3 regions of the Rossellomorea sp. FS2 genome follow, and region 1 is predicted to be linked to each of the others. Evidence: riboswitches for the same ligand, from Rfam matches in the RefSeq annotation. Region 1 holds a riboswitch; each other region holds the start of a gene.

Region 1 (3,276 bases):
ATTGGTGAAGTAGGCGCCAGTCTCCCAAGCGGATCCCGGGAAGTAAGGGTATGCCCCTTTTTCTTCTGCCAATTCCTGACTCGCCTTGATTGTGTAAAAGGCAATGTCTTCATATAAATGGTCACAGTACGATACCGCCTCATCGCTCTCCCATTTGATTCCTTCAAGGGCAAGGAGATGATGCCATCCGAATGTACCGAGTCCGATACCCCTGTACCGTGCATTCGTCAACTGGGCCTGCAGGACCGGGATATCATTGAGATCAATGACATTGTCCAGGAGCCGCACCCCGATCGTGACGACACGTTCCATCTGACCATCCCGTACCGTCCTTGCAAGGGAAACGGACGCAAGATTGCACACCACATAGTCTCCCGGATTTTTGTAGGTGATGATCTTCCCGTCCTTGACCACTTCTTCTTCCATCACAGTCGGGCTCATGTTTTGGGCGATTTCCGTGCAAAGGTTACTGCAGTAGATCATGCCCTTATGACTATTTGCATTTTGACGATTCACACTGTCGCGATAGAACATGTAAGGCGTGCCCGTTTCAAGCTGGGAAATCATGATCCGCTTAAAGATATCGATCGCCGGGATGATTTCTTTGGACAAAGCCGGCTCATTTACACATTCCCAGTACTTATCGCGGAACGTACCGGATCCTTTTTCCTCATCAAAGTGGTCTTCAAGGGCATAGCCCATGATGGTCTTCACTTCATGAGGATCGAACAGATACCAGTCCCCGCGATTCTCGACCTGCTCCATGAAGAGATCAGGGAGACAGACGCCCGTGAACAGGTCATGGGTACGAAGGCGCTCATCTCCGTTGTTCAATCGCGTATCGAGGAAGGAGAAGATATCTTTGTGCCACACATCCAGATAGACGGCGATGGCCCCTTGGCGCTGGCCGAGCTGATCCACGGAGACAGCCGTATTGTTCAGCTGCTTCATCCATGGGATTACACCGGAGCTGACCCCCTTGAACCCTTTGATATCACTTCCGCGACTTCTTACTTTCCCCATATAGATACCGAGCCCGCCTCCGTTCTTGCTCAATGTGGAAACGTCCGTATTACTGTCGTAGATGCTGCGCAAATCGTCTTCCACCGTATCGATGAAGCAGCTTGAGAGCTGTCCATAGCTCTTGCCGGCATTGGCGAAGGTAGGGGTTGCCACAGTCATATACAAGTTGGACAGGGCCCAATAGGCTTCCTCTACAAGCACGAGCCTGTGCTCCTTCGGCTCATTCATCAAGAGCGTCATGGCGATGATCATGAATCTCTCTTGCGGCAGTTCGAATAAAACCCCTGAATGATCCTTGGTGAGATAACGCTCTGACAGGGTGACGATTCCTATGTAAGTGAACAATTCATCCCGTTCAGGACGGATGAGACTTTCGAGATGATCCATCTCCTCTTTGCTGTATGTATCCAGTAATTTCGTAGAATACAGATTCTTCTCGGTCAGTGTCCCGATAAGCTCATATAAGCCTTTATAAGGCTCCATACCTCTTGCGTTTGCACTGATGGCGTAGAGATTCTTCAAATATAGCGAGGCCGCCACGTACGTCCAATCAGGTTCATTTGATGAAATACGCTCAACAGCAGACAGGATCAAGAACTGCAGAAGCTGTTTTTCCTCCACTCCTGGCTGATTTTCCGTATAAAGGGCTACCTTTTGAGTGTATTCCTCCCAATTCAATGCTTCATGGCTTTCCCGAAGCCCGCTTAATAGACGTTCCGCTCTATGGGATGCCGTAGTTCCGTTAATGGTTGATGTCATACTAATATTCCTCCCTTTTATTAGTCGGGAGAGGATGAAAAAAGCCCATCCTATTCACATAGGATGGGCAGTCATAAACGATAGATTCACAAGGCATACTACGCCAAGGGTAATCCTCGCCTATCCTCCCAATTCCCGAAGAAGATAACACGTACTAATCCTGGCAGGTCTCCTGACTTGTGCTTTTTGCCTACTCGAAGGCCTTCCCGTCCGATGGACAGTGGCATTCCTTCTTTCGTTTGCACTTACAGTTGCGGGGACAGTCCCGGAATTTCACCGGGTTCCCTTTTAAGTCGATATCCGACACCACAATCATAGGTTATAAACAATATATTGTTATGAAATTTAAGAAAAACACAATATGTTGCGTCTTTTATATTAAACCAACTTTCTACATTTTACAACAGAGAAGCTCAAATGAAAAGAATGAAAGCAGGATGAATTTATGCCTACAATTATTTTTTTCGTTAAATTCCATAGAAGAGCAGAACAAGACAGTATGTAATCCTTCCATATCGGGCCAGATGGCGCCAGACTTCCCTTGAGGAAATCCTGTTATCCATTTATGATGCAATAGAAGGTTGTTTTGACCGTATTCTTAGGTCCCCTATTATTTTGAGCCGCTGAGATGGTACCCCCATCGACAGCGGCTCCTTTTTTACCACGAATTCCTTACAGTTATGTTTCATTCACCAGGCTGTCACACGTTTTGTCTTCGATAAACCCGCATTTTATATGGCTTCTTTTCTATTTCAAGGGAATTACAAGGAAATTAATCCTCCCAAATACTTTCTTTTTCTCCGGGAATCCTTTAAAATGCCCTTTAGAAGCTTGAAACCCAGTTTCGAAAGGAGATCACTATGAATAAACGTTTACTCACGATCCTTTTAGCGGCTATGACCGTACTGCTGCTCGCAGCTTGCGGAGCTAATGATGATAGTGCAAAAAAATCCGATGATAGTAAAAAATCCTCCGAACAGGCAAAAAGCGAGGAAGAACAAGCAAAACAAATGAAAGAAATGCAAAAAAAGATGGACAAGCAGAAAGTCGACAACGATAAAGTCGTCGCCATCGTAAATGATGAAAAAATCAAAGGGGAAGACTACAACAACGTACTCTCTTCTTCTCAAATGCAATATCAGCAAATGGGTCAGGACCCAACCTCCAAGGATGCTGCCAAACAGATTAAAGAACAAACCATCGATAGCCTTGTAGGTCAGACACTTCTACTTCAACAAGCCGATAAAAAAGGGTATAAAGCTTCAGATGATGAAGTGGACAAGCAGCTCGAAGAAGTCAAAAAGCAATATGAAGATGATAAAAAGTTCAATGCAGCCATGAAAGATGCCGGATTCACCATGGATGAACTGAAAAATCAGATTGCCGAAAACATCAAGTATACCAAATATGTCGATAAAGAAATCAAGACCGAAAAAGTGACAGACGACGAAGTGAAAAAAATGTACGAACAGTACACTAGCCAAAGCGGCCAGG
Region 2 (3,276 bases), 1.6 Mb from region 1:
ACTCCTGCAGATCTTCATTTCGGTCCATGATGACCTGTACGGAATGAATATCGACCAGAAGCAGGACCAAAAGGATTTCCGAATCAGATTTATAGAAGAGCCGTTCCTGCCGAAAGAAGAGCTCGTATCCGATTTTTCTTTCGTGAAAATCCCCGATGACGTGTATTTCCCTGTCACGAAGGAAGGCGCCGTCCTGGCGGAATTGACAAGTGAAACGATCAGCGCAGGCGACTATCGCTTCGAGAAGGTGTTCGGGAAGGAAAGCTGGGATCTGTTTGAATCCATGACCGATGATGGGGAAGAGGCCGACGCCCTCATGGATGAGTTCTATGAAACCCAAAGCGGCTTCGGACATAAGATCGGAGGATATCCGGGCTTCACACAGGAGGATCCGCGTCAGTATGAAGATCAGGACCATGCACTGCTGCTGCTGCAGATCGACTCGGATGATGAAGTGGACATGATGTGGGGCGACTGCGGCATTGCCAACTTCTTCATAAAGAAAGAAGATCTTAAGAAGAAACAATTCGGCAATGTGGTCTATAACTGGGATTGTTCATAAGACGAGCCGGCATAGCAAAACCCGAATTCATTTGCCTACGATCAGGCTAGTGAATTCGGGTTTTTAATTTTTTGGAACAAAAGAATTTCATTGATTCCAGCGGTTGATTGGAGTGCAAGACGTAGACTCCTGCGGGAGAGTAGCTAATGTGAGACCCCGCAGGCCCGCCGAGGAGGCTCACGGGCTACCCGTGGAAAGCGAAGTCTTGCACGGAAATCATGAGCGGCATAAAGAACCTACACTGATCGTGCTCGTCATTTTTCAATCTCTTCATAGAGGAGGTATCGTTCGTCAGAAGTCTTGGCGATGAGATAGGTGCTGTGGTCCTTTACATAATAAAGATCCGTCCCCTTCTTCAGATGATTCGCCGTGTAGTCTTTTTCAGGATGGAACTCATCCCCGATCTTCTCCTTGATCTCCCCTGCCTTCCCGTCGAGGGTGAGCGTCTTCTTGACAGGCAATAGCACATATCCCTTCCCGTTCAACACCAGCATATCCCCGTATCCACACAACTCGTAGCTCTTTTCTTCACTTCCGCACCCTGCCAGCAGCAGGGATATGAAGCTCAGTGGGATCAACCATTTCATGCCATCATCCCTTCTTGTTTGTTTGTCCTATTCATTCCTATTCAGATACGGACAGGTTCATGAAAGGGATTTGAAAAAATAGGGACACTCCATATGGGCTCACATGGTATAATGGTCCTTAAGTGAATAGACCTTCGCAGAAATCAGGTGCGCTCGCGCATAAAGGGAATCCGGTGAAAAACCGGAGCTGTTTCCGCAACTGTAAGTGCTGACGAACCAAGGAAAAACCCACTGTTCCATCAATGAACGGGAAGGGCCTTGAAGTAGGATGATGCACAAGCCAGGATACCTGCCTGATTTCCATCGTATTATGCTCTTCGGAAGTTAAGGGGATGGTGCGGCTTGATGCATCTTTTATTTTGATGATGATTGCCGGCCGTTTGGCTGGTTTTTTTTATGCCCGTTTCCGGTACGATCGGTGATTCACTAAAAGAGAAGAAAGGGAGGATGAACGTGGGGAAAAAGGATTTCAGATACATCTGTTATCCGTATATGAGGGAGTCCCAGTCGACGGTCGATTTCGAGATCCGGACGGATTCCCTGGCAACGAGGATCGGTCAGGCTTCTTCATTGACAGAGGGGGCAGTCCGTGAAGATCTGCTTTATCTTTGCGAGATGGCTTATCACCTGAATGGTTCGGTGCGGGGGGAGATGGCCATCTCCCTCCAGGATCTGCAGCGATTGAGCGACCTGTATGACACGTACGTGAACGAAGTGGAAGAGGAAATCCGAACATTCCTGCTTCCTCAGGGATGCTACGCGGCTACGGTCCTTCATACGTGCAGGAGCGAAGCGAAGAAATCGGTCAGGGCCCTCCATAAGGTAAGCCTCGAACAGAAAGTGGACAATCTGCTGTTCAAATATGCCCATCTGCTGGCAAATGTCCTGTTCGTCATGGCCGTGTATGTGAATAAATGTGAAGGGGTGAAAGAAATCCCCTTTATCAGCAAGTCCTATGGACTATCAAAATCAGGCAAGGGAGAACAGTGAGATGAAAAAACATGCATGGATCGGATTGTTCATCAGCTTTGGTCTCATTCTATCAGGATGTGGGACCGGTGAAGAAACAGCATCAACAAAAAAAGAAGAAAAGTCAACTGTCTATAGCGTCAAGGATGACCGCGGGGAAGAAGTCACGTTCAAAAAGGTTCCGGAGACCGTCGTTTCCCTGCAACCGAGCAACACAGAGATCCTGTATGCCGTAGGGGCAGGGGATAAAGTGGTCGGGGTGACTGAATTCGATCATTATCCGAAGGAGGTGGAGGATCTCGAGGTCATCTCCGATTCCATGACCGTCAATGCGGAAAAAGTGATTTCCCTGGACCCAGACGTCGTGATCGCCTATACAACAGGTGATGATGCAGGGATCAAGCAGCTTGAAGATGCGGGCATTCCGGTTTTCGTCATCCAGTCTGCCCAAACCTTTGACGACGTTTACGGCGATATCGAACAGGTGGCAAAGGTAATGGGGGCCGAAGAGAAGGGGAACGAAGTGATTGAAGGGATGAAGAAACAAATCTCCGATGTCGGTGAAAAAGTCCAGGCACTTGACGAAAAAGAAAAAGTCTATTTTGAAATCAGCCCCGCTCCTGAGATCTATACGGCGGGTGGAACGACCTTCCAGCAGGAGATCCTCCAGGCTGCTGGTGTGGATAATGTATTTGCCGATCAGGAGGGCTGGCCGAAGCTCGGGGAAGAAGAAATCATCAAACGGAATCCTGCGACCATTCTGACAACGGTGAACTATGTGGAAAATCCCGTAGATGAAATCAAATCCAGGACCGGCTGGGACACGATCGACGCCGTAAAGGATGACCGGGTCATCTATCTTGATTCCGATGTCATGTCCCGACCGGGCCCGAGGATCGGTGAGGCAGTCGAAATCACGGCCAAGGCTGTTTATCCGGACCTTTTCTAGAATTCATTCAAAATAGTGTAAAAGAAAGCCTTTTCAAACTCGCTTTTAATATGTAAACTAATAATATAATTAAGTTTACATATTTCAAGGGGTGTATGGAAATGGATCGAGACAGGTTGAGAATGATTATTCAGTGCGGGGTGTTTGCAGCGATCACGGGAATCTTTGCGCAAATCGAAATTCCCCTGCCCCTCGTGCCGATCAGCGGG
Region 3 (3,276 bases), 700 kb from region 1:
TCCGCGATACAAGATCGGCCAGCACGAGGAATCCTCCACCTGTCAGTACGGATAGCGGCAGGAGATGGACATGGTCATGACCGACGATCCTGCGAAGGAAGTGGGGCACCACCAAGCCGACAAACCCGATTGTACCCGAAACGGCTACAGCCGCGCCCGTGAGTATACTTCCGGAGATAAGGATCAGCAGCTTCCTTTTCTGGACTGATATCCCGATGTAGCGAGCCTGATCCTCCCCGAAGCTCATCCCGTTCAACTCTTTGGCATTGAGCAGCAGCAAGAGGACGCCGACCACGAAGAATGGCAGGACGATCCCCACATACTCCCATCCTCTCATGGACACGCTCCCGAGCAACCATCCGATGATCTGCCTCAATTCCTCCCCTGTTAGTGCGATCATGAGGGAAATGAAGGACCCCAGAAACGAACTGAAGATGATGCCGGTCAGGATGATCGTTTCCACCTTCATCGTCCTTTCGACCTTTTGGGCAAACCATAGGACGATAAAAATGGTCACGACGGAAAACAGGATACTCAAAAATGGAAGCGTGAACGGACCGATGAACGGGATCGTCAAATGGAAGAAGAGCGTGACCACCGCCCCCACTGATGCCCCCGAGGAAACACCCAACGTGTATGGATCGGCAAGGGGATTCCGCAAGAGACCTTGAAAAGAAGCTCCCGCAACAGCAAGGGAGCTTCCTACGATCAGGGCCAACAGGACTCTTGGAAGCCTGATGGAATAAACGATATTAATGAACATCTGATCTACCTCGGGCGGTACAGCTCTTCCAGTCATTTTTGCCCCGATGATCTGGAGGATATCCATGAACGGGACCCGGATCGTACCGACAGAGATGGCTACCAGGATAGAGATGATAAGGAAAGCAAGGGACGCAGCGTAACTGATCCAAATTTTATTCTTTGAATAGCTCCGGATAGACCGCTTTGGCAATTTCCTCTACTCCTTCTACGATCCTTGGACCTGAACGCGTCACAAGATCGGTGTTCACATCATGCACTTCTTCGTCCTTGATGGCTTGTACATCCTTCCACGCGCTGCGATCAAGGACTTGTTGAACGGCTTGCTCACCATATGTCGTGATGATGACGTCAGGATTTTTTGCGAGGACGTCTTCTTCACTTACATTGATCCATCCTTCCTGATCTCCCATCACATTGTCGGCATTGATGGTTGCAAGCATTTCATCGACGAAGGTATTCTTGCCGGTGGAATAGATCTCAGGTTCCCCGGAAACCTCCACATATACGCTTTTCTTATCTTTTACAGAAGCGGTTTTTTCTTTGATGGACTCAATTCCATCCTTCATGTCTGAAACGACTTTTTCCGCCTTTTCATTTTCCCCAACAAGTTTTCCGATATTCTCGATTGTCGTATAGACTTTATCAAAGCTGGATGCATCACGTACGACATAAACAGGAATACCGGAATCCCTGATCTGGTCCAGACCGGCTTTTGCTGATACAGCCGTGGATTCATGGGCAAGGACGAGATCGGGTTTCATCCCTACGATCTTCTCGACATTGAATTCCATTCCGCCGATCTTCTCAATATCTGCAGCTTCTTTCGGATAGTTATCAAAATCGGTCACCCCGACGACGTTTTCACCGAGTCCCAGTTCAAAAAGGATTTCCGTATTACTTGGGATAAGGGTGACAATCTTTTCAGGTGCTTTCTCCAGGGTGATATCATCCCCGAGTGCGTCCTCTACCGTGACCGGTTCGGATACGGATTCACTGCTTTTTTCAGAGGATTTTTCCTCTGCTTTGTTGTCTGTCGTTCCACATGCTGTCAATAATCCAAGCGCTAGGAACAGGGCTAATACGATCTTGATTGAATGTTTCAATCGTTTCTCCTCCTTGTTCGTTCCAGGCGAAAGAAAAACATCCCTTCAACAGGGATGTTAGTGTAAAATGCATCAAGCACCGTACACCCTTCTATCCGCGTAGATCGGTGTGATCAGAACATGGGCAGGTCTCCTGGCTCATGAGTATGCGCTCCTCCGCCTTCCCATTTCATCGAAACAGTGGCGTTGAAGGAGCAAACCCATTTACAGTGGCGGGACCGCGCCGGAATTGAACCGGCTTCCCTATTATGAGGCGTCAAGCGCTTCACCCATGATCTTTATGTAAGATTATCCACTGAGAATTATACACAAGTTTACAAGGATAGTGAATCTTTTTTCACATCCTGCAGCTCGAGCGCCGTCTTGGAAGGGCTTTGAGAGCCCATTCATGATATAATGGACCTTATTACGAGATTCAATGGCCCAGCGCGTCAACATGATAAGGAGTTTTTTTATGTCTATTCGATATGCATTGCTCGGTTTATTGGCCAAGCAACCTCAGACGGGCTACGACCTGTTCCATACATTCAAAACCCAGCAAATCTACTATTGGAGCTCGACCCACTCCCAGGTATACAAGGAACTCGGGAAGATGGAGGAAGAGCACCTTACCACTCATGACATCGTTTATCAGGAAGGCAGCCCGAATAAGAAGGTATATACCATCACCCCTGACGGAGAACGCCACCTGATAGAATGGATGATTCATACAAAGAGCAAACCAGCCAAGATCAAGGATGAATTCCTGATCAAGACATCTGCCTTTCACGTCATTTCAAAAGAAGAAGCCATCTCTCTCCTTCAACGGATGAAGGCGCATAACGAAATGGTGGTCACCGGGACCGGGCAGTGGAAGGAACAAATGTTTCAGGGCAATAAGCCCGGTTATGGGCAGGTTGGAGAGTATTTGACGGCAGAGTATGGGATCAGGTACGCGCAGATGTATGTCGACTGGTGTGATTGGGCAATCAAGGAGATTCATTCCCTTCCTGAGGATACGGAATCTTGACTACTACTATGATTTGGAGGAAGAACTGATGAGTGCACATACACATTTGGCAACATTCGCGGGAGGATGCTTCTGGTGCATGGTGAAGCCTTTCGATGAGCTCCCAGGTATACACGGAATCGTTTCCGGCTACACAGGGGGTCACATCAAGGACCCGACATACAAAGAAGTCAAAGAAGGAAACAGCGGTCATTATGAAGCGGTTCAGATTACATTTGATCCTGAGCTTTTCCCATACGAACGGCTTCTGGAGCTGTACTGGCCACAAATCGATCCAACGGATGATGGCGGGCAATTCCAGGACCGCGGTGATCAATACCGTACGGCCATCTTTTATCATGATGAAGAACAGCGGAATGCAGCAGAAGAAACAAAAAGACAGATTGAAGAAAGCGGTCG

What was found. A riboswitch is a leader RNA that binds a small molecule or an ion and turns the genes downstream of it on or off. The one in region 1 is predicted to bind cobalamin.
Region 2: it holds a riboswitch for cobalamin, as region 1 does, so the genes downstream of both, ACNA6I_RS00235 (hypothetical protein) here and ACNA6I_RS08420 (ribonucleoside-diphosphate reductase subunit alpha) in region 1, are expected to answer to the same signal.
Region 3: it holds a riboswitch for cobalamin, as region 1 does, so the genes downstream of both, ACNA6I_RS04950 (ABC transporter substrate-binding protein) here and ACNA6I_RS08420 (ribonucleoside-diphosphate reductase subunit alpha) in region 1, are expected to answer to the same signal.

The regions. Positions count from the first base shown of each region.
Region 1 covers NZ_JBLRVS010000001.1:1,619,183-1,622,458, forward strand. The annotation lists gene ACNA6I_RS08420 (ribonucleoside-diphosphate reductase subunit alpha) at 1-1,782, opposite strand, end outside; cobalamin riboswitch at 1,927-2,108, opposite strand; gene ACNA6I_RS08425 (SurA N-terminal domain-containing protein) at 2,643-3,276, shown strand, end outside.
Region 2 covers NZ_JBLRVS010000001.1:33,127-36,402, forward strand. The annotation lists gene ACNA6I_RS00225 (YwqG family protein) at 1-562, shown strand, start outside; gene ACNA6I_RS00230 (hypothetical protein) at 817-1,149, opposite strand; cobalamin riboswitch at 1,278-1,461, shown strand; gene ACNA6I_RS00235 (hypothetical protein) at 1,597-2,139, shown strand; gene ACNA6I_RS00240 (ABC transporter substrate-binding protein) at 2,105-3,067, shown strand; gene ACNA6I_RS00245 (biotin transporter BioY) at 3,163-3,276, shown strand, end outside.
Region 3 covers NZ_JBLRVS010000001.1:920,968-924,243, reverse strand. The annotation lists gene ACNA6I_RS04955 (FecCD family ABC transporter permease) at 1-955, opposite strand, end outside; gene ACNA6I_RS04950 (ABC transporter substrate-binding protein) at 918-1,868, opposite strand; cobalamin riboswitch at 1,974-2,156, opposite strand; gene ACNA6I_RS04945 (PadR family transcriptional regulator) at 2,323-2,877, shown strand; gene msrA (peptide-methionine (S)-S-oxide reductase MsrA) at 2,906-3,276, shown strand, end outside.